Regions from separate parts of the Mesorhizobium sp. LSJC269B00 genome, predicted to be linked through region 1. Evidence: predicted binding sites of a transcription regulator. Region 1 holds the regulator's gene; each other region holds the start of a gene.

Region 1 (7,561 bases):
GCCGTCGCTCTATGACGAGGCGCTTCTGCTTTTGGCGCGCAATGGCTTCGACATCGGCGCCGACGCCAGTCGCACGGACTGGCGCGAGACGCGCGTCGAGAACGAAGACGTGCTGGCTGCCTGGCAAACCGTCTACCGCGACCCGCAGCGCTACTGGATGCTCTACGAACTGGCCGAGAAGCTGGTCGACTTCGAGGATTATTTCCGCCGCTGGCGCTTCAACCACGTCACCACGGTCGAGCGCATCATCGGCTTGAAGCGCGGCACGGGCGGCACCTCAGGCGCCTCCTATCTGAAGAAGATGCTGGAGGTCGTGCTGTTTCCGGAGCTCTGGACGGTCCGCACCCGGCTCTAGAGCATTTCACCGTTTAACGGAAACGGCGAAATGCTCTAGCTCTTTGATTGACGCAATTTCGGACGGAAAACCGCTTCACACTTTTCCTGAAATTGCTCTAGTTTCTCACGTAACCGCGGTCTTCACCGCGAAGCGGGCGTCCTGCCAGGCGCCGGTGCGCAGAATATCCTCCAGGACTTCGACCGCCTGCCAGACATCGCCATATCCGACATAGAGCGGCGTGAAGCCGAAACGGATGGTCGACGGCGCCCGGAAATCGCCGATCACGCCGCGCTCGATCAGCGCGCGCATCACCTGATAGCCATGCGGATGGAGGAACGACACCTGGCTGCCGCGCTGGCTGCCGTCGCGAGGACTTTCCAGTTCAAGCCCGTAGGCGCCGCATCTGGCTTCGACGAGCTGGATAAACAGGTCGGTCAGCGCGATGCTTTTTCTGCGCACCGCTGCCATATCGACGTCGTTCCAGATATCGAGCGCGCCCTTGAGCGCCCGCATCGACAGCACCGGCTGCGTTCCGCACAGGAAGCGGCGGATCCCGCTGCCGACGGCAAAGCCCTGCTCGAAGGCAAAGGGCCGCGCATGGCCCCACCAGCCGCTGAGCGGCTGCCTGATATCACCATGGTGGCGCTCGGCCGCGTAGATGAAGGCCGGCGAGCCCGGGCCGCCATTGAGGTATTTGTAGGTGCAGCCGACAGCGAAATCGGCATTGGCACGGTCGAGTTCGACCGGCAAGGCGCCGGCGGTGTGGCAGAGGTCCCAGATGATCAGCGCGCCGGCGTCATGTGCCTTGCGCGTCAGCGCCGCCATGTCGCGCAACTGGCCGGATTTGTAGTTTACGTGGTTGACCAGGATGACGGCAACGCTGTCGTCGATCAGCTCCTCGATTGCGGCCGCGTCGACGCCCTCCAGCCGCAGCCGCGTTCCCGGCCGGGTCGAGGCGACGCCTTCGGCGATGTAGAGGTCGGTCGGGAAACTGTCGCCCTCGGCAACGATGACCGACCGATCCGGCCGCATGCCGAGCGCTGCGTGCAGCAGCTTGTAGATGTTGATCGAGGTTGTGTCGCAGACCACCGTCTGCCCGTCAGCCGCGCCGATCAGTCGTCCGAGCTGATCTCCCAGTTCCACCGGCATGTTGAACCAGCCAGCCGTGTTCCAGGCGCGAATGAGGTCCTGCGCCCATTCCTGCGTGGCGGCCTGTTGCAATTCGCTGAAGACGGCTGGTGACGCGGCACCCAGCGAATTGCCGTCGAGATAAATCACGCCTTGCGGCAAGACAAAGCGTTCACGCATGGAGCGCAGCGGATCGGCGGCATCCATTGCATCGATTGTAGCGAGATCGGGTGTCGTGCTCATGATCCGGCGCCCTTCCATGGACAAACGCGCGCGGCGGAGCCTGCCGCCCAAACATGCCGGCGATCTTGAGTGGTCGCCCTTGAACTGTCAAATATTATATATAATTCACCCATTGAAAGGCTTTGATATATAATGATCCGCCGAGCGTTTATGTCTGATGGATCACGATGCTGGATGACGAGCAGACCTCGAAGACGGAAGCGGCCTATCGCCTGCTCAGGCGCGATATTCTTGCGACCCGGCTGGCGCCTGCCGCGCCGTTGAAGCTGAGCACGCTGCGCAACACCTACGGCATCGGCTGGACGCCGTTGCGCGAGGCGCTGTCGCGGCTGGAGGCGGAACGGCTTGTGACCGCCATCAGCAACCGCGGGTTTGCGGTCGCTCCCGTCTCTCGGGCGGAGCTCGAGGATTTGGCGCGTGCGCGGCTGGTGGTCGAACTGCCCCTGCTGGTGGAATCGATCGAGGAGGGCGACCGTGAGTGGGAAGACGCGGTCGTTGCCGCCCACTATCGTCTCTCACGGTGCGGGTCTGTTCTCGACGATCCATCGGATGATGCGGTCGACGCGTGGTACGAAAAACACGATGCCTTCCATGCGGCGCTGCTCAGTGCCGCGACATCCAGCTGGCTGCTGCGCTTCAATGCGACGATTTCCGACCAATTGCATCGCCATCACCGCTTTCTGGGTCTGGCCCCGACGCTGCGCGCCGCCGCCGGCCGCACGGATGGCCACCGGAAGGCCGTGGCGGCCCTGCGCGACGCCGTGGCGATCGAACACCATACCGCCCTGATGGAAGCGGCCCTCGATCGCGACGTCGAACGTGCGAAAACTCTGATGACCGCTCACATCGGCTACACGCTGCAGGTCTATGCCCAGAGTGAACCCGGCGCGGATGCTGCGCAGCCCCGTCCGAAAAGGAAGCGGCGATCGTAGCCGACGACGCAGGGCACTTTGTCTTCGTTTCACCCCGTTGCCGGCCAACGACTACGAGCGGCGCTCGCAGCGCCGAACGTTACGCTGAACAAAACGTCAACACATTCATTAAACTTTAAAAGGTTGCGGAACACAACTGGAACAGATAGTGTTTGTTCTGGGTTTGTTTTTTCTGATTCTGGTTTCAGAACCCTTGGGGGCCGCGATGCTGACGCGCAAACAACATGAGCTTCTGATGTTCATCCATGAACGCCTGAAGGAGAGCGGAATCCCGCCGTCCTTCGACGAGATGAAGGAAGCGCTCGACCTCGCCTCCAAGTCCGGCATCCACCGCCTGATCACGGCGCTTGAGGAGCGCGGTTTCATTCGCCGGCTGCCGAACCGGGCGCGCGCGCTGGAAGTGCTGCGGCTACCCGACTCGATCGCACCAGGCCTCAACGCGGCGAGGAAGTTTTCGCCGAGCGTCATTCAGGGCAGTCTTGGTCAAGCCGGCCAAGGGCAAGGCGGCCAGGGACAAGGCGGGATGGGCCAAGGCGGTCTCGGCCGCCAGATCAAGCCGGGCTCGCCGTCGCGTTCGATGTCTGCCGGCAATGACGATGCCGTTTCCGCGATTTCAATCCCGGTTATGGGACGCATCGCCGCCGGCGTGCCGATCGACGCCATCCAGCATCAGACCCATTCGATCTCGGTGCCGCCCGACATGATCATGGGCGGCGAACACTACGCGCTCGAGGTCAAGGGCGATTCGATGATCGAGGCCGGCATTTTCGATGGCGACACGGTCATCATCCGCAATGCCGACACAGCCAGCCCCGGCGAGATCGTGGTGGCGTTGGTCGACGATGAGGAAGCGACCCTGAAACGCTTCCGCCGCAAGGGCGCCTCGATCGCCCTGGAAGCCGCCAACCCGGCCTACGAGACCCGCATTTTTGGACCGGACAGGGTGAAGGTGCAGGGCAAGCTTGTCGGATTGATCCGGCGCTACTGAGCCGGCTTGGGTTTGTACTTTTCACGCTGGTTGTAAGGCGGCAGGCCGCGCGCTTCGCGGGAGAAGCGGCGTTGCTCGTGCCAGGGGCGATACGGCTTGTCGACGGCGAAGCGGATGGTTGGCGCTGCAGCTGCCGATTGCGGATCGAAGAAGACGGCGGCGCTGCCGTCGCGGGCCAGCTGTTTCTTCGTCACGACCAGCACAAGCGGGTCGCGGCACGGATTGTAGGCCGTGGCGTCATCGATGACGATCAGGCTCGCGAAGGCACAGGCCGGCCGCGCCGTCTTGCGGTCTTTGGCAAGGGCTACAATGGCTCCGGAAGGGTGTCGGGCGATACAGAGATCGCCCATGCAATAGAAGGGCGACCCGGGCGGCAGATCGAGCGGATCGAGATCGAACCGCGTATCTGTTGCCTCGAAAATCTCGGGCGGGATAATGGTTTCGGCCCGCAGCGCCCGTTTCCAATTGTCCGTGGTGAATTCGTTGGAGCGTTCGCGGTTGAGGGCGAGTTCGCCGCCACCGATCGGCATGGCCACCAGATGTGCGTCCTCGGATATGAGCACGTCGGGCGTAAGCACCTGCGGCACCGTCAACAGGCCGGCCAGCGCGAAAGGCACGGCCGCCAGCCTGAGCCAGGTGGTGGCCATGGTGGCGATGACGAGGGCGACCGCCACCAACAGCACCGAGCGGATGGAGATCAGCCCGACGGCGTCGACCGGCGAGCGCTCGGAAATCCAGGCCGATATAGCGATCATCGCCATCAGACCCTTGCCCATCACATAGAGGAACGGCCCGTCGGCGCCGAACGGCATCGCCAGTGCGCTGAGCACGGCAAAGGGCATGACGATCAACGAAACAATCGGCATCACGGCCAGATTGGCGATCAGGCTGAGCGGCGACACACGCTGAAAATGCCAAATGGCGAACAGCAAGGTTGCACTGCCGGCGATGATCGAGGTCATGGCGAGGCCGCCCATGGCCAGCGCGAATTTTCGCGACAGGAAGCCGACGAAGGAGCGCTTTGCCGACGGCGTTCTCACCTTGTCGGCGCGGTAATCGGCCCAGCCGGCATAGGCGCCGACAAGGGCGGCGGTGGCGGCAAACGACATCTGGAAGCTGGGACCGACCACCTCGTGCGGCGACACCAGGATGACGGCAATGGCGGAGATCGCCAGATTGCGCATGGTGAGTGCGGCGCGATCAAACAGCACGGCGACAAGCATGACCGCCAGCATGATGAAGCTGCGCTCGGCGGCAACCACGACGCCTGAAATAACGAGATAGGCGGCGATCGAGACAAGCGCTGCCGCGGCCGCATATTTCTTCACCGGCCGGCGCGAAGAGAAATCGGGAAACAGCGCAAAGGCGCCACGCAGCAACGCCATGATGGTGCCGGCAACCAGCGCCATGTGCAGGCCGGAGATGGAGATGATGTGGTAGATGCCGGTGCGCCGCATCGCTTCGTTGACCTCGTCCGGGATGCCAGCGCGCACCCCGACAATCAACGCCGCGGCAATCTCGCCTTCGGCGCCGCCGATCTTGCCCCTGATATGGTCGGCAATGTTTTCGCGCGCGTTCTCGATTGCCGAGGAGAGCCGCGCGGTCAGCGGCGGCGGTCCCTGCGTAGCAATGGTTTTCGGATTGCCGAGAAAGAAGCCGCTGCCGCCGATACCGGTGAAATAGCTGTCGAAGGAGAAATCGGAGCTCTCTGGCCGCACCGGACCGGTCGGCGGCAACAGCCTGGCATAGCCGGTGATCAGGGAGCCGGCGGTCATATCGGCGGGAACGGTCCGCGCCGAGAGCCTGACCCGCTCCGGGGCGTAGCGCAGCTTGGGGTAAGCGGTCGAAACCACGTCGAGCGTCAGCCTGATGCGCCCGCTCTCCATCTGTTCGAGACTGACGACGCGGCCGGTCAGCCGTGTCTGGATCTCGGAGCCGAGCATCTGCGTTCCGGCGCGCCAGGTCTCGACCTTGGCGGCGACGACGCCGAGCGCGCACAGCATCGCGGCCATGCAGAACAGATGCGTCCTCGGCTGCGATCGCGTGGCGACAGCGCAACATGTCGCCAGCACCACAATGGCGATTGGCTGCGCAAAGCCGGGCTCGCCGGCCAGCGAGAAATAAATGATGACGCCGGCCGCCAGGAAAACCGGCACCAGCAGGAAGGCGACGCCCCGGTCGAGCTCCGTGTTGGCGGCCACGGCAAGGCTGCGGCGGAGCGCGGGCCATGACGGACGGCGAAGCCGTCTGCGCAGACGGGCGATAGATCCGGGCGCTGTGACTTGCGTCGGCAACGCGTGACCGGGCAGCGCAGGCGCGACGCCGGGATGCGGCTCAGGCAGCGCGAGGGGCAGCGGCTCGGCATAGGGACTATCGGCAAACAGCGAGCGTTCGCTGACGCTTGCCTCGGCGCCTTCGCCTTCCTTCGTGCCCCGGCCACGTCCAGCCATCGGGTCTGCCCCTTGCGCCCCAGACCCCCTATGCTACATGAACGCGCAAAGCGCGAAAGTCTGCGTGATCACGTCCACCGCGCCGGAATCGACCATCACCTGGCAAGGACGCTCAATCCTCAATCATATCCTGGCCCTCCGCCCTCAGGCGAGCAAGCCCATCGTGCATTGCCTTCAATTGTTCCGGTGTATGACCCTGCCATTCACCGAGTTCACCCAGGATGAGCAACGGATCACGGGAGCGGTAGGATTTCGTCGGATTACCGGGAAATTTTTTGTCGGTCAGGTTAGGGTCATCCATAAAAAACCCCGTCGGCTTTACGATGTAAATCCTTTGACGACCGTCACCCGTTGCAAGCTCTGCTCCCCAGATGGCGGCTTCCAGTGTCTGGGTGAAATAGATCCATGACAGTGGTTTACCTCTGAAATTGGAAGGGTGGCCGACGCTCAGCAGATCCCCGGGTTTCAAATCCGCCCGGGTACCATGGTAGAACGGATCACCCTCCGTATGGTCGGCGTTTTCGGTCATCGGTAGCCCTTCTTTCAATCTGCCTCCTTCGTGGCGGACCGGACTGCACACAGTTGCGGTGTTCACGATAATGATTGCAGAAAGGTCAATATGCGTGACCAAGCCAACGCTGTCACGGCGGCGTTGTGTCGGGCAGTGCCGCATCCGTGAAGAAATGTCCGCTCGTCAGAGGGGGCTACCACCGTCGCAGCGATGTTCCAGGCACTGTGACGGGCGCTGCAGCCGAATGAAACCCAGACATTGACGCTGCTGCCAAACGAGGTTGCGCGGAGGTGCGAACAGATTTTGTGCTACAAGGCTCCACCGCCAGTTGACGCAACCGATAATTGCCGACGTGCCCCCGGCCTCATCCAGCCATCGGGTCTGCCCCTTGCGCCCCAGACCCCCTATGCTACATGAACGCGCAAAGCGCGAAAGTCCGCGCGATCACGCCCCGCTTTCCAAGGTTCCCGAGAATTCCATGTCCGACACGGTCGTCACCCGTTTTGCCCCCTCGCCCACCGGCTATCTGCATATCGGCGGCGCGCGCACGGCGCTGTTCAACTGGCTGTACGCCAGGCACACCGGCGGCACGATGGTGCTGCGCATCGAGGACACCGACCGCGAACGCTTCAACGAGGCGGCGACACAGGCCATTCTGGATGGGCTGACCTGGCTCGGCCTTTCCTGGGACGGTGAGGCCATATCGCAGTTCGAGCGCGCGCCGCGCCACCGTGAGGTGGCCGAGGAGCTGGTGCGCCTGGGCAAGGCCTATTACAGCTACGAGACGCCTGCCGAGCTCGAAGCGATGCGCGAGGCCGCACGCGCCAAGGGCTTGCCGCCGCGCTACAACGGCCAGTGGCGCGATCGTGCCCCCTCGGAGGCGCCTCCCGGCGTCAAGGGCGCCATCCGCATCAAGGCGCCGACCGAGGGCGAAACCGTGGTGCACGACCGTGTGCAGGGCGAGGTGCGCTT
Region 2 (7,561 bases), on a different contig from region 1:
CGGCGACAAGGCGATCATGATCGGCCCGTTCGAGAACGAGGCCCGCGGCGCGCGCGAGCGCGGCACGGTGGCAGCACTCAAGGAAGCCGGCGTCGAGGTCATCCAGCTGTCGTCGCCGCCGAGCGGCGAATGGGCGTCCGACCCCAATCTGGCGATACCGGTGATCACCGCGGCCCTGCTCAACAATCCCGACGTCAAGGCGGTCGGCTATCCCGGCGGCCAGATGCTGGGCAACGTCGCCACCTACATGCAGGCGGCGGGGCGCAAGCCGGGCGACATCTTCAATTTCGGCTTCGACACCAGCCCGCAGATCGTCGAGGCGTTCAAGGGCGGCTGGGTGCAGCTGACGGCCGATCAGCAGCCGTTTCTGCAAGGCTATCTGCCGATCCTCAGCCTTTGCCAGCAGGTGGTGCTGGGCCTGGCGCCGATGAATGTCGACACTGGCGCCGGCTTCGTCACGCCGCAGAATTACGAGATCGTCGCCGAGCTCGCCAAGCAGGCGCTGCGCTGACCTCCCAAACTGCCGGCTGGGCGCAAGCCCGGCCGGCAGGACCGCCGGCACCAGGCCGGATGATACCACAGGAGCGAGGATCGCCATGGCCGAACGCATCATCGAACTGCGCGACATCAGCAAATCCTACGGCCAGGTCTATGCGCTGGGCGGGGTCAATCTCTCGGTCGCCCGCGGCGAGGTGGTTGGCTTGATCGGCGACAATGGCGCCGGCAAATCGACGCTGATCAAGATCCTGTCGGGCGTCGTCAAGCCGACCAGCGGCGAGATCCTGGTGCGCGGCAAGCCGGTGACCGGCTGGAGTGCGGCACGCTCGCGCGACGCCGGCATCGAGACGGTGTTCCAGGACCGGGCGCTGGCCGTGCAGCAGACCATCGTGCGCAACATCTTCATGGGCCGCGAACTCACCGGCTTCATGGGCTTTCTGAAGGTCAATAAAGAGATAGAGGAGGCGAGCCGGCTGATGCGCGAGATCGGCTTTACCTCGAAGGTGTTCACGCCGCATTCGATCGTCGGCCAGCTCTCCGGCGGCGAACGCCAGGGCGTGGCGATCGCGCGCGCCATCTACAAGCAGGCCGAGCTGATCATCCTCGACGAGCCGACGACGGCGCTGTCGCTGACCGAGACCGCCAAGGTCTTCCATTTCGTGCGCCAGGTGCGGGCGAGCGGCCGTTCGATCCTGTTCATCGGCCACAACATCCACCATGTCTTCGACATCGCCGACCGCTTCGTGGTGATTGACCGCGGCAAGGTGGCGCTGACCGCCGATCGCACCGAGGTCAAGTCGGCCGAAGAGCTGATCAATTTCATGGAAGACGTTGCGCATCCCGGAGGATTGCCGGGGCTGCACGAGGCCGGCGACGCGGAGAGGGCAGCACGATGAGCAAGACCATGGAACCCGATCTGCAGAGCCCGCTCGGCGGCAAGGCGGCCCGGCCTGAGTGGAAGCACCCGTCCGACCATTGGCTGCGCGGTTTCGTCATCGACAACCGCGCAGCGCTCGGCACGCTCGCCGTGTTCATCATCATGATGGCGGCGTTCCTGATCGCCAACCCGACCGTGTTCACCACCTGGTATCTCTACAGATCCGTGCTGACCACGCTGCCGGTTGCCCTGTTCGTGGTGGTGCCGCTGGTCTTCGTCGTCACCTGCGGCGAGATCGACCTGTCGTTTCCCGCAACCATGGGCTTTGCCTCCTGGGTGTTCGCGCTGGTGGTGCAGGCCGGCTACGATCCGTTTCTCGGCATCGCAGCGGCGATTCTCACCGGCACGCTGCTCGGCTTTCTCGTCGGATCCCTGGTCGTTTATGGCGGGCTGTCGTCGCTGATCGCCACCCTCGGCATGAATTTCCTGCTGCGGGGACTGATCCAGATCATCAACGAGGGCAGATCGACGGCATTGACCGGTCTCAGCGACAGCTGGGCGTACACCATCTTCTCCGGTCAGGTGTGGGGTTTTCCGGTACAGGTCTTATGGGCACTCGCCTTCGTCATTTTTTCGGCAATGCTCTACAACCGGCACCGCTTCGGCGCGCAGGTGAGGGTCGTCGGCGACAACCCCGACAGCGCCCAGCAAATGGGCATCGACGTCAAGCGTGTGCGGGTGAAAGTGTTCATCTTCACCGGCATCGGGGCCGCGATCGCCGGCACGTTTTCGGTGATGATCAACTTCACCTGGTGGCCGACCGCGGGCGACGGCTATCTCTTGCCGGTGCTGGCTTCGGTGTTCGTCGGCGGCACGCCGACCTGGGGCGGCATCGGTACGGTTGCCGGTGGAGCGATCGGCGCGGTCACCGTGTCGTTCATCCAGACCGGCGTCGTGGCGGCGGGCCTGAGCGGCTTCTACGTCCAGTTCTTCAACGGGCTGATCATCATCCTGTCGCTGCTGGGGCACAAGTGGAACCAGGCGCGGTACAGGTGAGGGGCGGGCTAAATTGACGGGGACGCTCATGTTGCGGACCGCATGCCCCGACGACTGGGCAGACGCCGTCGCTTCGTCATTCTAGGGCGGAGCAGGAGCGAAGCTCCGTCGCGTAGACCCTGGAATCCATTCCGCGACCTTGGCGTGCAGCTGCGCAGGATTCCGCACCGTGGCAACGCGTTGAAGACGCGGGATGGATCCTCGGGTCTACGCTGCGTCGCTACGCTCCTTGCTCCGCCCGTGGATGACGATGCGGGGAGGGCTCCGCCAGACTACAACAATGTGGTCGCTTGTAGGACAACAGGACAAGCGGGCGCTCACACCGCCGCCACAAACCCGTCCAGCACGCGTTTCTGGCCGGCCTTGTCGAAGTCGATGGTCAGCTTGTTGCCTTCGATGTTGGAGATGTTGCCGTTGCCGAATTTCTGGTGGAAGACGCGGTCGCCGACGCTGAAGGGCGACGGCGTGTCGGCGACGGATTTGGCGACCAGTTCGCCATCGATGGTGCGGCCTTTGACCGAGGTGCGGCCGGCGCCGTAGCCGCTGTCGGTCTCGCCATAGCCGATGCGCTCGACCTGGTGGCCGGAGCGCGAGCCCCAGTTGCGGTCGGTGGCCTCGGTGCGGTTGGCCTGCGCGCGCTGCCAGCCGGGCGTCGCATAGGTGTTGGAGAAGGCGCCGGATTTTTCCGCGCCGACATTGTCGAAGCGCGAGGCGCCGTAGGGGTTCTGCCGCCCTGCGCCCTGGCCGCCACGGCCCGACGCGAACGAACCGCCGCCATAGGAATTGCCGTAGCCGCCATAGGAGTTGCCGCTTTCGGCGACCTCGACATGGGCTTCCGGCAGTTCGTCCAGAAAGCGCGACGGGATGGTCGACTGCCACAGGCCGTGGATGCGGCGGTTGGAGACGAACCACAGATGCAGGTTCTTCTTGGCCCGGGTCAGGCCGACATAGGCGAGACGGCGCTCTTCCTCCAGGCCGGAGCGGCCGCCTTCGTCCAGCGCGCGCTGGTGCGGAAACAGGCCTTCCTCCCAGCCGGGCAGGAAAACCGTCTCGAATTCGAGGCCCTTGGCCGAATGCAGGGTCATGATGTTGACGGCATCCAACTCGGCATTCTGCTCGGCGTCCATGACCAGGGCGACATGTTCGAGGAAGGAGCGCAGCGATTCGTACTCCTCCATCGAGCGGATCAGCTCTTTCAGGTTTTCCAGCCGGCCCGGCGCCTCGACCGAACGGTCGTTCTTCCACATGTCGGTGTAGCCGCTCTCCTCCAGAATGGTCTCGGCGAGTTCGGTGTGCGGCGTGGTTTCAAGCGCCTTCTGCCAGCGCTCGAAATTGGCCGCCACTTCGCGCAAGGCCGCGCGCGGTTTCGGCTTCAGCTCGTCGCTTTCCGCAAGCTTGGCGGCTGCCTCCAGCATCGGGATGCGCAAGCTCCGCGCCGTGTCGTGGATCTGGCGGATGGTGGCTTCACCCAGGCCGCGCTTGGGGACATTGACGATGCGCTCGAAGGCGAGGTCGTCGGCGCCCTGCGCGACGACGCGGAAGAAGGCCAGCGCATCGCGGATTTCCATGCGCTCATAAAAACGCGGGCCGCCGATGACGCGGTAATTGAGGCCGAGCGTGACGAAGCGGTCTTCGAATTCGCGCATCTGGAAGGAGGCGCGGACCAGGATGGCCATGTCGTTCAGCTTGTGCTTGGCACGCTGGTAGGTCTCGATGGTTTCGCCGACGGCGCGGGCTTCCTCCTCGGAATCCCAAGCGGCGTGAACATGCACCTTCTCGTCGTCCTCGGCGACCTTCTCGGTGAACAGCGTCTTGCCGAAGCGGCCCTCATTGTGGGCGATGAGGTGCGAGGCAGTGCCGAGGATGTGCGCGGTCGAGCGATAATTGCGCTCCAGACGGATGATGGTGGCGCCGGGAAAATCCTTGTCGAAGCGCAGGATGTTGTCGACCTCGGCGCCACGCCAGCCATAGATCGATTGGTCGTCGTCGCCGACGCAGCAAATATTCACGCTCACGGGCTGTTCCGCGCCTGCCGGCGCGGGCCCTCGCAACGGCTCGGACGCCCGGTCGGGCATGCGGCCTTTGGCCGAGCGCGCTTTACCCTCCCCTGGATGGGGAGGGTCGCCGCGAAGCGGCGGGGAGGGGTGACTGGCGCCGGCGCTGCCACCCCCACTCGCGCCGCTACGCGGCGCGACCTCCCCCATCGAGGGGGAGGTAGGTCTTTGCGCCAGCAGCCGCAGCCACATGTATTGCGCGGTGTTGGTGTCCTGGTACTCGTCGACGAGGATGTATTTGAAGCGCTTGTGGTAGTCCTTCAGCACGTCCGGATTGGCGCGGAAGATGCGGATCGGGTGGCAGAGCAGATCGCCGAAGTCGCAGGCGTTCAGCGTCTTCAGCCGCTCCTGATAGGCCTTGTAGAGTTCCCGGCCCTTGCCGTTGGCGAAGCTGCGCGCGTCGCCCTCGGCAATGTCGGCGGGGCCTTGGCCCTTGTTCTTCCAGCCGTCGATCATCTGCGCGAACTGCTTGGCCGGCCAGCGCTTGTCGTCGAGGCCTTCGGCCTGGATCAGCTGCTTGATCAGCCGTACGACATCGTCGGTGTCGAGGATGGTGAAATCGGATTTGAGCCCGGCCAGCTCAGCGTGGCGGCGCAAGAGCTTGACGCCGATGGAGTGGAAGGTGCCGAGCCACGGCATGCCCTCGACGGCTTCGCCGACGAGATGGCCGATGCGCTGCTTCATCTCGCGCGCGGCCTTGTTGGTGAAGGTCACCGCCAGGATCTGCGAGGGGAAAGCCCTGCCGGTGGCCAGGATATGGGCGATGCGGGTGGTCAGCACGCGGGTCTTGCCGGTGCCGGCGCCGGCCAGCACCAGGACCGGGCCTTCGGTGGTTTCCACCGCCAGCCGCTGCTCGGGGTTGAGGCCGTTGAGATAATCGGGCGCGCTGTTGGGGCCGCTGCGGGCCGCCATGGCGCGCGCAGCTATGCCCGACGGGGCTGCGGGCCGCGCATTGGGTTCGTCAAAAAAGGGCATGTCTTCCGCAAAGCCGGACATCTCCCCCGAATGTAGTGATTCGGGAGCGAAAGACCAGAAGTGTCTACGTTTTGTTCTGGTTTGAAAGTGAGATTCTGGGGCGCAGTGCGAATTTCATCGTCCCGACGCCCGACAATGTCGTGGAGGTGCTGCAGCGTGGGAGCGGAATGAAGTCGAGCGTTTGCTCTCGCCTTATGCTGGCAGGGCCAGCTTGACACACGCGGCCTGGGGGAGAAAGCTGGCGACAGGGCAGGGGCGGCTGCCCGTGAGGCGCTGCAAAGCGCATCAGTCGAAGGAGTATCGTCTTGGCTGTCGTCATCACCTCCCTCATCCTGTTCCTCATCGGCCTCGCACTTGGCGGCGGCGGCGTCTGGCTCGCGATGCTGGGCGGCAGCTGGTACTATGTCGTCACCGGTCTCGCCTTCCTCATCGCCGCATGGCTGCTCTTCCGGCGCAAATCGACGGCGCTCTGGCTCTACGCGGCGATCGTGCTCGGCACGCTGGCCTGGGCGGTGTGGGAAATCGGCTTCGACTGGTGGGAACTCGGACCGCGCGGCGGCATCATCGTGCTTCTGGCGCTGTGGCTGCTGACGCCTTGGGCAAGGCGGGGCCTGATCGGCCCCGACGCGCGCGCGCCGCTCATTCTGGCCGTGCTCGCATCGCTCGCCGTCGCCGGTTATTCGATGACGGCCGATCCCAAGGACATCGCCGGCGACCTCAGCGCCGACAAGGTGACGCCGACTGCCGATCTCGGCGGCAATGTGCCTCCGGGCGAATGGCATTTCTACGGCCGTACGCAATTTGGCCAGCGCTATTCGCCGCTCGACCAGATCACGCCCGACAATGTCGCCAAATTGCAGCCGGCCTGGATCTACCAGACCGGCGACGTGAAAGGGCCGGACGATGTCGGCGAAACCACCTACCAGGTGACGCCGCTGAAGGTGGGCGATGCGCTCTATATCTGCACGCCGCACAATTTCGCCATCGCCATCGATGCCGCCACCGGCAAGGAGAAATGGCGTTTCGATCCCAAGATCAAGCTCGACAAGGACCGCCAGCACCAGACCTGCCGCGGCGTGTCCTATTATGCCGATGCCAAGATCGCCGCCGGCCAGCCTTGCGCGACGCGCGTCTATCTGCCGACCTCGGATGCGCGGCTGATCGCGCTCGACGCCGCCAACGGCCAGGTCTGCCCGTCCTTCGCCGAAGCCGGCACGCTCAATTTGTTGACCAACATGCCGTATCCGAAGTCGGGCTATTATTACTCGACCTCGGCGCCGCTGATTGCGGGCGGCAAGATCATCATCGGCGGCGCGGTCAACGACAATTATTCGACGCAAGAGCCGTCCGGCGTCATCCGGGCCTTCGACGTCGACACCGGCGCCCTGGTGTGGAACTGGGATTCCGGCAATCCGGACCAGACAACGCCGCTGGCGGCAGGCCAGACCTACACCCACAACTCGCCCAACATGTGGTCGACGGCAAGCGCCGACGAGAAGCTCGGCCTGCTCTATGTGCCGCTCGGCAACCAGACGCCGGACCAGCTCGGGATGGGCCGCAGCGCCAATGTCGAGAAGTTTTCCTCCTCGATCACCGCGCTCGATCTGGCCACCGGACAAGTGCGCTGGGTGCGGCAGACCGTGCATCACGACCTCTGGGACATGGATGTGCCGGCACAGCCGACCCTGGTCGACATCACCACCGCTGCCGGCGTCGTTCCGGGCCTGGTTGGACCGACCAAGCAGGGCGACCTCTACGTGCTCGACCGGCGCAGCGGCGAGCCGATCATCCCGATCAAGGAAGTGCCGGCGCCGGGCGGCGCTGTCGAGGGCGATCACACGTCGCCGACGCAGCCGGTCTCGGATCTCTCCTTCAATCCGAGGCCGCTGACCGGCGCCGACATGTGGGGCATCACCATGTTCGACCAGCTGGCCTGCCGGATCGAATTCCAGGGCCTGCGCTACGAGGGCCGCTACACCCCGCCATCGGTGCAGGGGTCGCTGGTCTATCCCGGTAATTTCGGCACATTCAACTGGGGCGGCGTCGCCGTCGATCCGGTGCGGCAGGTGATGTTCGGCATGCCGACCTATCTGGCGTTCAA
Region 3 (6,313 bases), on a different contig from region 1:
GGCTTCACCTTCCACAACCCGAACCAGAGTTCGGCCTGCGGCTGCGGCGAATCCGTCGAACTGAAGCCCGCCGACCTGAAGGCGCTGGCTGAGGCGCGCGCTTCGGCCTGATCTTCCTTCTCCCCGTTCACGGGGAGGTGAGGAATGGTCCACGCAGCGGGCGAAAAGCCAATTGCTTGGCTTTTCGAATGACGAACGGCCCGAAGGGCCGGATGAGGGGCAGCGCTGACCATCGGAAGTCGCGCTCCGCGCCTCCCTGCTTACTTCACCCACATCTTCGTCCGCTTGTGCCAGTCGGCGATCGATTCCTCGGGATAGACGTCGAAGACCTTGTCCTTCTTGCCGATCACCGGCTCGACCCAACTCGCCTTGTATTTCAACATCAGATGCACCTTCTCCGACGGCTTCGGCAACTCGCTGTCGATTGCCGAGGCGAAGGGGTGGACCAGGTCCGGCCATGTCGGATCGTAGAGCCAGAGCGCCGAACCGCACTTCTTGCAGAAATTGCGCTCGCCCGTCGAAATCTCACACTTTGGATGCTCGTCGTCCGCGATCTCGGCCTGGTAGACGCCGAGATTGCGCTTGCCCTTGATTTTCAGCGTCTTGTAATCGGCGCCGAGATTGATGGCGAAGCCGCCGCCGCCCTGCTGCTTGCGGCAGATCGAGCAGTAGCACAGCATGAACGGCACCGGCGTGTTGCTCTCCACCTCGAAATGGACGGCATCGCAGCGGCAGGATCCCTTGAGCAGCAGCGGCATGACAGAACTCCGACGGATGGCTCTCAACTTGCCAGCATGGTTTTTGGTTGCAGCCATGGCAAGCCCGGTGACATGATTGCGGCATGGACAATGAACGCATCGAAGAGCTGTTCGAAGGCCTCGGCCCGGTCAGTATCCGAAAACTGTTCGGCGGCAAGGGTATCTATTTCGACGGCGTCATCGTCGCTATCGTGCTGCGCGGCGAATTGCTGCTCAAGGCTGACGAGCAAAGCGCGCCCGACTTCGAAGCCGCCGGCTGCAAGCAATGGACCTATACCGGCACCCGCCACGGCAAGCTGGTCGCGATGCCGTACTGGAGCATTCCCGACGACCCGTTTGATGATCCTGACGAGATGAGGGTGTGGGCGCGCCGGGCGTATGAGGCGGGACGAAGGGCGGGGAAGTGAACCGGGACCGCCGCGTTTCTTCCCACCCCCCTCTGTCCTGCCGGACATCTCCCCCGCAAGGGGGGAGATCAGTTGTCACATTGGCCTTCGCCAATCACCAACGTTGAAAATGGGAGCCTGCGGCTAAGCTGTTAATCTCCCTCCTTGCGGGGGAGATGGCCGGCAGGCCAGAGGGGGGTGCTGTCCCGCCGACGTAGGCGATCCTACAGCGCCGTCGCAATCCTCGCCGCCAAACGCGCATTGTTCTCGACCAGCGCGATGTTGGTCTTCAAGCTCCGGCCGCCGGTCAGTTCGAGGATTTTGCCCAACAGGAACGGCGTCACCGCCTTTCCGGTCACATTCTGCACTTCCGCCGCCTTCTGCGCGGCCTCGATATAGCCGGCCATCTCGTCGGCCGGAATTTCATCGTCCTGCGGCACCGGGTTGGCGATCAGCATGCCGCCGACCAGGCCAAGTGCCGCCCTGGTCTTGTAGAAATGCGCGATCTCTTCCGGTCTGTGCAGGGTCAGCGGCGCGCGGAACGGCGAATGCCGCGACCAGAAGGCCGGCATCGTCTCGCAGCCATGGCCAATCACCGGCACGCCGCGCGTCTCCAGCACTTCAAGCGTCTTTTCGATGTCGAGGATCGCCTTGGCGCCGGCCGAGACGACGATGACCGGCGTGCGCGCCAACTCGTCGAGATCGGCCGAGATGTCGAAGCTCTTTTCCGCGCCCTTGTGGACGCCGCCAATGCCGCCGGTGGCGAACACCTTTATCCCGACCATGTCAGCGGCGATCATGGTGGCGGCGACCGTGGTGCCGCCGGTGCGGCCTTGCGAGACCGCAAAGCCGAGGTCGGCGCGCGACAGCTTCATGGCATCGCCGGTCATGGCCAGCGACTCGCGCTCGCCGTCGGACAGTCCGATCTTGATGCGGCCGGCGACCACGGCGATCGTCGCTGGCACCGCGCCATTGTCCAGGATTATCTTTTCGACATTGGCGGCCATGGCGCCATTGTCGGGGTAAGGCATGCCATGGGTGATGATGGTGCTTTCCAGCGCCACGACGGGGCGGCCAGCGGCGAGCGCCTCGGCCACGGGCGCGTGGAGGTCGATGAAGGGGCGGGCGCTTTGCGGTGTCATGATGGTCTCCGATCCGGAGATCCGCGCGTCCGCTTGGACGCCGCGCTCCGGCAATGGCAATTGGCCGCCCTCATGCCATTTCCTGCGCGTCGGGCACAAGAGCCAGTGCCTCGGTGAAGGTCGTGGCGGTGAAGGCCGGCACGGCATCCGAACTTTCGATGGCGAGCGTCGCCGCGGCAACGCCTTCGCGGAGGGCCTGGCGCAATGCCAGGCCGCGCAGCAGGGCAGCGATGGTGGCGCCGGCCAGCGCGTCGCCGGCGCCGGTGACGTCGGCGACTTTTCTCGGCGCCGGCGGCAGGATAGAGAAGGCGCCGGCTTCGTCGAATCCCAGCACCGGGCCGTCGCCCGCCGTCACCACGCCACTGGTGAGGCCGCTGCAGCGCAGTCCGTCGACGGTCTCGCGCTCGGTGGCATTGGCATCGACGCCGGCGAGCACCATGGCCTCGCGCCGGTTCATGAAGACCTGCGCGAGTTCCTTCAGCACCGGTATCAGCCGCACCACCTTGGCCGGCGAAATGGCAATGGCGAACACCGGCTTGCCGGCGGCGACCCCCACCAGCCGCTCCAGCGCCGTTGATGGCAGATTGGCGTCGCAGAGCACCGCATCGGCCTCGGCGACCACCTCGCGCACCTTGGAGCGGCGGATCTGCTTGGGGAACGCCAAATCGTAGAGCGCCATGTCGGCAAAGCCGGTGATCAGCTCGCCATCCCTGTCGATCAGCGCGGTGTAGCTCGGCGTCGTACGGTCGAGGAAAACCGCCGACAGATCGGCAATGCCGGCCTCGGCGATGGCGCGCGCAACCGTCTCGGCCGAGGCATCGCCGCCGCGCACCGACAAAAGCGAGGCCGAGACGCCGCGCCGCACCAGGCTGCGCAGCGCGTTGAAGACGCCGCCGCCGACATCCTCGCGCATCGTGCCGGGGTTGGACGCCGCCGGCACGTAAGCACCGGACACCTGACCGCGCCGGTCGATATGGGCGCCGCCCACCGCCAGTATCTTTGCTGATTTCACCATGCCGGCGATATGACCTTTGTTTTTCGAACCGGACAAGCGCTAGGCTGTGCGACGGAGCTTCGCAGGCGAGCCGGCGATTCGGCCGATCGAAACAGCCGGAGCGTCTGGCCCAATGGTGGATACATCCGGAAACGAAACCATGAGACAAAAAAAGAACAAATCCGGATAAAGAGTGCTTTTCAGATATTTGACCCCTCTTGCCAAACGAGAACAAAAGTAGTACAAAATGGGCAGGGATTACGGATTGTCCGGCCTTCATTGACGACCAAGGGGTGATGTATCATGGCTCAGAATTCTTTGCGGCTTGTAGAGGACAAAGCGGTGGACAAATCAAAGGCTCTGGACGCGGCGCTGTCGCAAATCGAGCGCGCCTTCGGCAAGGGCTCGATCATGCGGCTTGGCGCCAACGAGCAGGTCGTCGAGATCGAAACCGTGCCGACCGGATCGCTGGGCCTCGATATCGCGCTTGGCGTCGGCGGCCTGCCGCGCGGCCGCATCGTCGAGATCTACGGGCCGGAAAGCTCGGGCAAGACGACACTGGCGCTGCACACGGTGGCGGAAGCCCAGAAGAAAGGCGGTATCTGCGCCTTCGTCGATGCCGAGCACGCACTCGATCCGGTCTATGCCCGCAAGCTCGGCGTCGATCTGGAAAACCTCTTGATCTCGCAGCCGGACACCGGCGAGCAGGCGCTGGAAATCTGCGACACGCTGGTGCGTTCAGGCGCCATCGACGTGCTGGTCGTCGATTCGGTGGCCGCCCTGACGCCGCGCGCCGAAATCGAGGGCGAGATGGGCGATTCGCTGCCCGGTCTCCAGGCTCGTCTGATGAGCCAGGCGCTGCGCAAGCTGACCGCCTCGATCTCGCGCTCCAACACCATGGTCATCTTCATCAACCAGATCCGCATGAAGATCGGCGTCATGTTCGGTTCGCCGGAAACCACGACCGGCGGCAACGCGCTGAAATTCTACGCTTCGGTGCGCCTCGACATCCGCCGCATCGGCTCGGTCAAGGACCGCGACGAGGTCGTCGGCAACCAGACCCGCGTCAAGGTGGTCAAGAACAAGCTGGCGCCGCCCTTCAAGGTGGTCGAGTTCGACATCATGTATGGCGAGGGCGTCTCCAAGACCGGCGAACTGGTCGATCTCGGCGTCAAGGCCGGCGTGGTCGAGAAGTCGGGCGCCTGGTTCTCCTACAATTCGCAGCGTCTCGGCCAGGGTCGCGAAAACGCCAAACTGTTCCTGCGCGACAATCCCGACACGGCGCGCGAGATCGAACTGGCACTGCGGCAGAATGCCGGGCTGATTGCCGAGAAGTTTCTCGAAAATGGCGGCCCCGAGCGCGGCGAAAGCGACGACGGCTTCGAGGAAGAATCCGGCGCCATGTAGGGCAGGGCCAGAGTTCGGCCATAAATCCAGTCTATTATCCGATGCTTAAGTAACCGAGTTCTTTAGTATTGCGTTTCAAACCGCTGGCCTTCGCGCTGGCGGTTTTCGTTTTTGGGCAGCGTGAAGCCGGCTTGGCAGTTGCCGGATTGGCCCAATTCCGTGTTTCTGGACAGGGTGGGGCGTGCCCGCTAAAAGGCCAAGTCGATCTTCTAAAAAGCAGAGACCAGTGTCCGCCGGCCGCGCCGGCGGTTTTCGCGAAAAGGCAGCAGTCATGAGTGGCGTGAACGAGATCCGGTCGACATTCCTCGACTATTTCCGCAAGGAGGGTCACGAGGTCGTGGCTTCGAGCCCGCTGGTGCCGCGCAACGACCCGACGCTGATGTTCACCAATGCCGGCATGGTGCAGTTCAAGAACGTCTTCACCGGCCTGGAGAAGCGGTCCTATTCGCGCGCCACGACCGCTCAGAAGAGCGTGCGCGCCGGCGGCAAGCACAACGACCTCGACAATGTCGGCTACACCGCGCGCCACCTGACTTTTTTCGAAATGCTCGGCAATTTCTCCTTCGGCGACTATTTCAAGGAGCGCGCCATCGAACTGGCCTGGAACCTGATTACCAAGGAGTTCGGGCTGAACAAGGACAAGCTGCTGGTCACCGTCTATCACACCGATGACGAGGCGGCCGGCTTCTGGAAGAAGATCGCCGGTTTCTCCGATGACCGCATCATCCGCATCCCGAGTTCCGACAATTTCTGGGCGATGGGCGACACCGGACCGTGCGGGCCGTGCTCGGAAATCTTCATCGACCGTGGCGAGCACATCTGGGGCGGCCCTCCCGGCAGCCCGGAGGAGGACGGCGACCGCTTCCTTGAATTCTGGAACCTGGTGTTCATGCAATATGAGCAGGTCACCAAGGATGAGCGCATCGACCTGCCGCGGCCGTCGATCGACACCGGCATGGGCCTGGAGCGCATGGCCTCCATCCTGCAAGGGGTGGAGAGCGTCTTCGAGACCGACCTGTTCCGCCACCTGATCGATGCGGCGTCGTCAGCGCTCGGGCAGGGCCCCGACAAGGAGACAGTCGCCTCCTTCCGCGTCATTGCCGACCATCTGCGCTCGTCCTCTTTCCTGGTGGCCGATGGCGTGCTGCCGTCGAACGAAGGCCGCGGCTATGTGCTGCGCCGCATCATGCGCCGCGCCATGCGCCATGCGCAGTTGCTCGGCGCCAAGGAGCCGTTGATGTGGAAACTGGTGCCGGCGCTGGTGCGCGAGATGGGCCAGGCCTATCCCGAACTGCTGCGCGGCGAACAGCTGATCACCGAGACGCTGAAGCTCGAGGAGACCAGGTTCCGCAAGACGCTGGTGCGCGGCCTCGGCCTGCTCTCGGAGGCGACGGATACGCTGCACGCCGGCGATATGCTGGATGGCGAGACCGCGTTCAAGCTCTATGACACGTACGGCTTCCCGCTCGATCTGACGCAGGACGCACTGCGCCAGCGCAACATCTCGGTCGACCTTGCCGGATTCACCCATGCGATGGAGCAGCAGAAGGCCGAAGCGCGCAAGCATTGGGCTGGCTCCGGCGACGCGGCCACCGAGACCATCTGGTTTTCTGTACGCGAGAAGGC
Region 4 (7,561 bases), on a different contig from region 1:
GCTCGCCTCCTGCTATATCAGGTCGCTCGAAATCGCCGCCGCCAGGGATTGCCGGACCGTGGCATTTCCGGCGATCTCCACCGGCATCTACCGTTATCCGAAAAATGAGGCGACGCAGATTGCCGTTGGCATCGCAGGTACCTTCGTCGGACAGAACTCAACGCCCGAAACAGTTATTTTCTGCTGCTTCGACGAGCCAACAGCTCAACTATACCGACAAGCCGTTGCTGCCATTGAAGGATGCTAGTCTGCATGGATAAGATGGTTCATCCACCTACGCAAAAGCAATTTTCGGTGAGCAGGCTGGCGGCACTGGAGAATAGACGCTATTGTTCATCCCGCATTGGGCAACGGGGATGGGGTAAAGATGAGGCCGAAATATTCGGGAAAAACGACTGCGTGGGTACTTGCAGTCTTGCTTATATTTGCGGTACCCGGCGTTGGCGCCGCGGCATCGCTGGCGGGAAGCAAAGGCGACATCCATTTCTATCCGTATTTGCCGAAAAGCCCGAAAGACCAGTGCACCATGGCTTACAACGCCTATGTGGCCGCCGGCGGCCATTCGGCCTATGCGACCACGCCCTATGCCCGGATCCGTTCGTTGTACATCATCTGCGGCTCGGGCTTGAATGCACCGTCACAGAAGGCTGCCGAAGAACGGGCGATGAAATCCTGCGAGTCCGCCCGCAGCCATTACAAGGTCATTACAGGGGCTGGCTGCGAAGTTGCGGCATCGAAGTAGGCCGACAAGCATCGGCTTGGGCATTTTTCAAATGGGCGGCGCAAGATGAAATCGACACGCATCAAACGAATTACTGTATCGATGCTTGCCGGCCTGCTCGTATTTACGGCACCCGGTATCGGGGCGGCTGGATCGCTGGCGGGCAGCAAGGGAAACACCCGATTCTGGCCTCCGTTGTCACTGAATCCAAAGGAGCCCTGCACGAAGTCGTACAACGCCTATGTCGCGGCGAGTGGCCACTCGGCCTACGCGACCACATTCTACTCGCGCGTCGACGATCTTTACATCATCTGCGGTGCGCGGCTGAACGCGCCATCTCAGAAGGCCGCGGAAGAGTTGGCGTTGCGAAGCTGTCAGGTTGGCCTGAAAAAGTGGAAGGTTCAGACCGCGAGCGGCGGCTGCAAAATCGCGGCTTCGAAATAGGCTCATTCCTGCCAGACCGGCGCCGCCCGAGACAAACCCGGGAGGCTCCATGTTCGCCAAGATCCTGATCGCCAATCGCGGCGAGATCGCCTGCCGGGTGATACGCACGGCCAGGAAGATGGGGGTGCGCACCGTTGCCGTCTATTCCGACGCGGACGCCAAGGCTCTGCATGTCGAAATGGCCGACGAGGCGGTGCATATCGGCGCTTCGCCCGTCGGTGAAAGCTATCTGCGCGGCGACAGGATTGTTGCGGCGGCGCTGGCGACCGGCGCCGAAGCAATTCACCCCGGCTATGGCTTCCTCTCGGAAAACCCCGATTTCGTCGACCAGGTGGTGGCGGCAGGGCTCACCTTCATCGGCCCGTCGGCCGCCTCGATCCGCGCCATGGGGCTGAAGGACGCGGCCAAGCGGCTGATGGAAAAGGCCGGCGTGCCGGTGGTGCCGGGCTATCATGGCGAGGCGCAGGAGATCGTGCTGCTGGCGTCCAAGGCGCGTGAGATCGGCTATCCCGTTCTGATCAAGGCGCGCGCCGGCGGTGGCGGCAAGGGCATGCGCCGGGTCGAACATCCCGACGATTTCTCCGAGGCGCTGTCGGGCGCACGGCGCGAGGCCAAGGCCGCGTTCGGCGACGACCGCGTGCTGGTCGAAAAATATGTCGACAAGCCGCGCCACATCGAGGTCCAGGTATTCGGCGACAATTTTGGCAATGCCGTGCATCTCTACGAGCGCGACTGCTCGGCGCAGCGCCGCCACCAGAAGGTGATCGAGGAAGCGCCGGCGCCCGGCATGACGCCGGCGCTGCGCGAGGCGATGACGGAAGCGGCGGTCAAGGCCGCCAAGGCGATCAGCTATTCCGGCGCCGGCACCATCGAATTCATCGTCGATGCCTCGCAAGGGCTGAAGGCCGACCGCTTCTGGTTCATGGAAATGAACACCCGCCTGCAGGTCGAGCATCCCGTCACCGAAACGGTCACCGGCACCGACCTCGTCGAGTGGCAGTTGCGGGTAGCCGCCGGCGAAAAGCTGCCGAAGACGCAGCGCGAAATCACGCTTTCCGGCCACGCCTTCGAGGCGCGCATCTATGCCGAGGACGCGGCGAAAGGGTTTCTGCCGGCGACCGGCACGCTGCATCACCTGGCGTTTCCCGACAACGCGCCCGCAGGCGCCAGCATGCGCATCGAGACCGGCGTGCGGGCCGGCGATGCGATCTCGCCCTTCTACGATCCGATGATCGCCAAGCTGGTCGTCCACGCCAAGGACAGGCAGGCGGCACTCGATTCGCTCGGGACTGCGTTGTCGCAGACCGAGATTGCCGGCTCGACCGTCAACACCGCCTTTCTCGCGGCACTTGCCGCGAACACCGATTTTTCGGCCGGCGACGTCGATACCGGCCTGATCGGCAGGCATCAGGAAGCGCTGACCGCGGTCGCCCCGCCGCGCAGCGAGATCGTTGCCGCGGCGGCCCTTGCCGCGGCGGGCGCCGGTGCCTTGCCGCCGTCGAACGATCCGTGGTCGTCGCTTGCCGGCTATGCGCATTTCCACAGCATTGCGCGCCGCACGCGCCTGCGCCATGGCGAGGACGATATACTGGCGCGTGTTTCAGTGCGGCCGGACGGGCGCTTCGAGGTGGCGCTGGACGCGCCCTATGACAGCGTCAATTCGCATGATCTTCGCGCCGCCCCTCGCCTTGCCCGCTGGCCAGGCCACGTCACCGTCTTCGAAGGCGCGGTCGGCTACAGTTTCTTCGTCCCGGATCCGCTGGCGCGCACCGACGAGGCGGCCGCCGCTTCCGGCAGCCTGCGCGCGCCGATGCCAGGCGTGGTCAAGCTGGTGCGCGCGGCAAAGGGCGAAAGGGTGATCAAGGGCCAGCCGCTACTGATCCTGGAAGCGATGAAGATGGAGCACACGATCGCGGCCAGCCATGACGGCGTGATCGCGGAAATCGCCACCGAGGGCGCGCAGGTCACCGACGGAACGGTGCTGGTGCGCTTCGTTGAAGAGGCTGCATAGCCGGCTGGAGGCTTGAACGAAAAATGGCCAGGACAAGCCCGGCCATTTCCTTGAGTACGCGGACGATTACTGCGCGATTGGCGCGTATTTGCCGTCATGCCACTGGTTGATGTCGTAGCTGGCGTTCTTCAGATCGCCCTTCTCATCAAAGGTCACGTCGCCGACCACGGTGCTGAAAGGCGTGCCGTTCTTCAGCGCTTCGGCTACCTTGACCGGATCGTCCGTTCCGGCGCGCTTGACGCCCTCTGCAAACGCCTGAACGACGGCGTAGGAGAACAGCGTAAAGCCTTCCGGCACGAAGCCGCCCGCCTTGATCTTGGCGATGGCCTCCTTGGCTTCCGGCTTGGCCTGCGGGTCCGACGGGAAGACGAACAGGGTGCCTTCACCGGCGGGGCCGGCGACCTGCCAGAATTCCGGCGAGGCGATCGAGTCCGGCATGATCAGCTGGAACTTGACGCTCTGCTCGGCCGACTGACGCAGGATAAGCCCGGCTTCCGGGTGATAGCCGCCGAAATAGACAACGTCGGCCTTGAGGTCCTTCAGCTTGGTGACGAGAGCCGAATAATCCTTCTCGCCGGCATTGATGCCTTCATAGTCGATCTCCTTGAGGCCACCGGCATTCATCGTCGCCTTCACGGCATCGGCAACGCCCTGACCGTAGGCGCTCTTGTCATGCAGGATAACGACATTCTTGCCGGCATATTTCTTGGCGATCCACGGGCCAATGAAGGCGCCCTGCGCGTCGTCACGCGTATAGAGACGCATGATCGTCGGCCAGCCGGCCTTGGCGGCGGCATCGGTCAGCTCGGGATTTGAAGAGGCCGGGCTCATCATCAGCGCGCCGGCCTCGGCGTAGACGGCGGAAGCCGGGATGCTCGAACCTGAACAGGCATGGCCGTCGATAAACTTGACGCTGTTGGCAACGATCCGGTTGGCCACCGAAACCGCCTGCTTGGGATCGCACTGGTCGTCCTCGATGTCGAGCTTGATCATCGAGCCGTTGACACCGCCGGCGGCGTTGATCGCGTCGGCGGCTGCCGTTGCGCCCTGCTTGAACTGGTCGCCGATCGTGGCGAGCTGTCCGGTCATCGGGCCGACCACCGAAATGGTGATGTCATCGGCAAAGGCAACCGGCGCGCTCATCATCAGGCCAAATACGGCCGCGCTCAAAATACCCGTTTTTTTCATGGTGATAGAACTCCTCCCACACTCGCGCAGCCGCTCTGGCCGCGCTTCTTTCCGAAGGCGGGACAATTTCATCCTTCATTGGGCCTGTCTAGGCGCATCGGCGCCGCTCGATTGGGCCTCATCAACGCAAAAAGCCACGCCAGCCTGTTCCGGCCGGTCGTGGCTTTTTGCTCGTAGCAGTCCCCATGCGCCCCCGCGCCACGAAAACCTGCCCGCCGTCCCCATTGTGCACGACTGGACCGTGCCGGCCTGCCGCGTTCTTGTTCTTTCATGGTCGGCCGTCTTGTCGCGGCCTTGTCGTTTCACCGGTTCCGACCGTCTTTGCGGTCTTGATCCCGGGGCTTCCCTGTTTTCGATAATCTGCCTGCGATAATCTGCTCGCGATCTCAGTGCATCGTCATCCATTCGCGGGCTTCGCGCAGCGCCTTGGCGATCTCGACCTTGGACATTGCGGCCGACAGTTCCGAGCGCAGTTCCGCGGCGCGGACCGAGCCCTTGATGGCGGCGATGTTGAACCATTTGTGGGCGGCAACGACATCGGTCTCGCAATCGCGGCCGGTCGCATACATCATGCCCAGTTCGAAAAGAATGTCGGCCTGGGCAGTTGCCCCCATGGCGCCGAAGCCGGCTTCAAGCATTTCAAAACGTGCCATTTTAGTCCCCTGTCTGGCTCCCGAGAGCGGGCCTCTTCTGTCCCCCGGTGTTCCCTGGGGAGCCGCTCTTTCGATGCTTCCGAGAATGAGGCCGAGCCTTGAATCCGTCGTTAAATGGCGTGCTTAATTTGGAGAAAACAAAGCTAAAACAAGAGGTAAACGCGGAAATTCGTTAAGGATACAAAGTCAGCAATCCCGCCGTTTCTCGACCGATTTGACGAAAATTTGCAAGGCGCCGATCAACACTCTGCTAACCACGCGAACCAAAGCCAACGCCTCGATCGTTTCATTTCCACGGGCTGCACTCTCCCGACCCTGCATGAAAATTGCGAAACCTTCCGTCGCGGTACGCTTTTGTTTTGCCGGGAGCTGGATTAGCTTACGTTTGCGTAAGGGGCAGAGAGGCGGCTGCCCCATCTAAACCAGGGAGGACAGATATGTTTCGCAAAGTGAGCTTGGCCCTGGCGGCCGCCGTGATGATGGCTGGTGCGGCTTGGGCCGATCCGATCGAAGGCAATTGGAAGACACAAGCCGGCGACACAGCAGTTATCGGCGGCAGCGGTTCATTCTCCATCACCCTGAAGACCGGCAAATATGCCGGGAAGACCATCGGTTCGCTCAAGGCGGCCGGGGCCAACAAATATGCCGGCAACATCACCGATCCGGCAAACGACAAGACCTATTCGGGCAAGGCAACACTGTCGGGCACCTCGCTCAAAATGAGCGGCTGCGTGCTCGGCGGGCTGATCTGCAAGAGCCAGACCTGGCACAAGCTCTGATCTTGCTGCTTTGAGTTGACCAACGGGGCCTTCACAGGCCCCGTTTTCTTTTGCAGGACGGTCCGCGCCATAGCGACGACCGTGCCGTTTGCCGCGGCGCAAACCCGAACCGACGCTCTCTCTAAGACCTCGTCAATCACTTTGAACCGCAGATGAACGTCGGCATCAGCGCCGGTTCAGTCGCATCAGGGCATTTTGATGGCGTGTTCAAGGAGACACTACGCAAATGCTCGCTCGCCGCTTCACCATCGTCTGCCTGTTGATGAGCCTGTTCGGGATGCTCTTCGCCATCCTCGTGGCCGAAGCCGGCCGCCCGGCCCGTTCCTTGGATGCAGCCAGTTCCTGCCAATTCGATTGCATGAACCATTTTCGCCCCTGAGACGACAAAGACATAGATCCAAACAGAAAAGCAAAAGCCATGAACCGCATCGCCATCAACGCCCTCCAGACCCTTCGGCTCCTGCCGCGGGCGGCGCTCGTTCTGGTCGTGCTGTCGGCGCCGGTCCTGGCCATGCCGATGATGCGGGCCAATGCCGACACGACGATCGACGCGCCGGCGACGAAGAAGCATGGCGTCGGCTTTGTCTTGCTGGTCAGTCTGCAGCGCGGCTAGTGCCGGTATTAAGGTGGTGCCGGCCTGCAAGTGGCGGCCTTGGTGCTCACATGCTTCGAGTACGCTCCGCTCCGGTTCTCGAAGCCAACCAGTTTGGTCGCTTCGCGCCCGTCCTCGACTCCGGCTCAGCCTTACCTGAATCTCAGCACACCTTGGGCGTGGACGAATAAATCGACCACTTGGCGGCCACCCTCCCCTCCCAAGTGCGGCCTCAAGTCTCTATATTGAGCCATGGAAAAGCGAATCTACCCACAAGCTATCGAATCGGTCGTCATGCCGGAGCCTTTCGGCAAGCAGAGCTTTGACGACGCCAAAAAGGCCGTGGCCGCCTTGCAGGTGCTCTACGACCGCAACACCAAGTTTCTGCGCGACTCCTTTGCCACGCTTGCCGCCGGCGGCGACGAAAGCAAGCGCTACCGCGCCTTCTACCCGGAGATCGGCGTCACCACCAATTCGTTCACCCAGATCGACTCGCGCCAGGCCTACGGCCACATGCCGACCCCCGGGCATTTCTCGACCACCATCACCCAGCCGGTGCTGTTCGAACGCTATCTCGTAGAGCAGCTTCGCCTGATCATGCGCAATCACGGCGTGCCGGTAACGGTTTCGGAATCGACCACGCCGATCCCGCTGCATTTCGCGTTCCTTGAAGGAACCCATGTCGATGGCGCCGCCGCCGACCGCATCAAACGGCCGATCCGCGACCTGTTCGACGTGCCGGATCTCGACGGCACCGACGACCAGATCGCCAACGGCACCTTCGAGGTCGCGTTCGGCGAACCAAGGCCGCTGGCGCCGTTCACGGCGCAGCGCATCGACTATTCGCTGCACCGCATGACGCACTACACGGCGACCAGCCCGCAGCATTTCCAGAACTTCGTGCTGTTCACCAACTACCAGTTCTACATCGACGAGTTCGTCGCCCGCGCGCGGGCCCAGATGGCTGAAGGCGGCCACGGCTATACCGAATTCGTCGAACCGGGCAATGTCATCACCAAGGCAGGGCAAAACGCACCCAGCGAAGGCGTGGCGGCGCCGCGCCTGCCTCAGATGCCAGCCTATCATCTGAAGAAGCCGAACCATGGCGGCATCACCATGGTCAACATCGGCGTCGGCCCGTCCAACGCCAAGACGATCACCGACCATGTCGCG

The links. Region 1 encodes LexA, which represses DNA repair genes until DNA is damaged. Its sites were predicted from a motif close to TGTTCNNNNTGTGTTCNG; they were not measured.
Region 2: a site for LexA is predicted at 5,522-5,539, ahead of X771_RS151940 (UvrD-helicase domain-containing protein). Genes of this name have one in related genera too.
Region 3: a site for LexA is predicted at 3,508-3,525, ahead of recA (recombinase RecA). Genes of this name have one in related genera too.
Region 4: a site for LexA is predicted at 5,151-5,168, ahead of X771_RS157090 (sel1 repeat family protein). Genes of this name have one in related genera too.

What each region holds. Positions count from the first base shown of each region.
Region 1 covers NZ_AYVN01000005.1:680,744-688,304, forward strand. Annotated here, with positions in the region: gene kynA (tryptophan 2,3-dioxygenase) at 1-355, shown strand, start outside; gene kynU (kynureninase) at 461-1,708, opposite strand; gene X771_RS148550 (GntR family transcriptional regulator) at 1,876-2,640, shown strand; gene lexA (transcriptional repressor LexA) at 2,846-3,628, shown strand; gene X771_RS148540 (ComEC/Rec2 family competence protein) at 3,622-6,078, opposite strand; gene arr (NAD(+)--rifampin ADP-ribosyltransferase) at 6,191-6,607, opposite strand; gene gltX (glutamate--tRNA ligase) at 7,068-7,561, shown strand, end outside.
Region 2 covers NZ_AYVN01000004.1:449,733-457,293, forward strand. Annotated here, with positions in the region: gene X771_RS151955 (substrate-binding domain-containing protein) at 1-511, shown strand, start outside; gene X771_RS151950 (ATP-binding cassette domain-containing protein) at 597-1,394, shown strand; gene X771_RS151945 (ABC transporter permease) at 1,391-2,431, shown strand; gene X771_RS151940 (UvrD-helicase domain-containing protein) at 2,749-5,481, opposite strand; gene X771_RS151935 (glucose/quinate/shikimate family membrane-bound PQQ-dependent dehydrogenase) at 5,766-7,561, shown strand, end outside.
Region 3 covers NZ_AYVN01000017.1:81,847-88,159, reverse strand. Annotated here, with positions in the region: gene sufA (Fe-S cluster assembly scaffold SufA) at 1-111, shown strand, start outside; gene X771_RS138130 (GFA family protein) at 261-758, opposite strand; gene X771_RS138135 (TfoX/Sxy family protein) at 842-1,165, shown strand; gene X771_RS138140 (pseudouridine-5'-phosphate glycosidase) at 1,369-2,286, opposite strand; gene X771_RS138145 (carbohydrate kinase family protein) at 2,357-3,301, opposite strand; gene recA (recombinase RecA) at 3,584-4,687, shown strand; partial or broken gene alaS (alanine--tRNA ligase) at 4,959-6,313, shown strand, end outside.
Region 4 covers NZ_AYVN01000002.1:723,614-731,174, reverse strand. Annotated here, with positions in the region: gene X771_RS157065 (O-acetyl-ADP-ribose deacetylase) at 1-247, shown strand, start outside; gene X771_RS157070 (hypothetical protein) at 368-742, shown strand; gene X771_RS157075 (hypothetical protein) at 788-1,165, shown strand; gene X771_RS157080 (acetyl/propionyl/methylcrotonyl-CoA carboxylase subunit alpha) at 1,215-3,176, shown strand; gene X771_RS157085 (ABC transporter substrate-binding protein) at 3,243-4,364, opposite strand; gene X771_RS157090 (sel1 repeat family protein) at 4,751-5,017, opposite strand; gene X771_RS157100 (DUF2147 domain-containing protein) at 5,455-5,796, shown strand; gene X771_RS1000000168720 (hypothetical protein) at 5,933-6,163, opposite strand; gene X771_RS157105 (hypothetical protein) at 6,215-6,409, shown strand; gene X771_RS157110 (AMP nucleosidase) at 6,683-7,561, shown strand, end outside.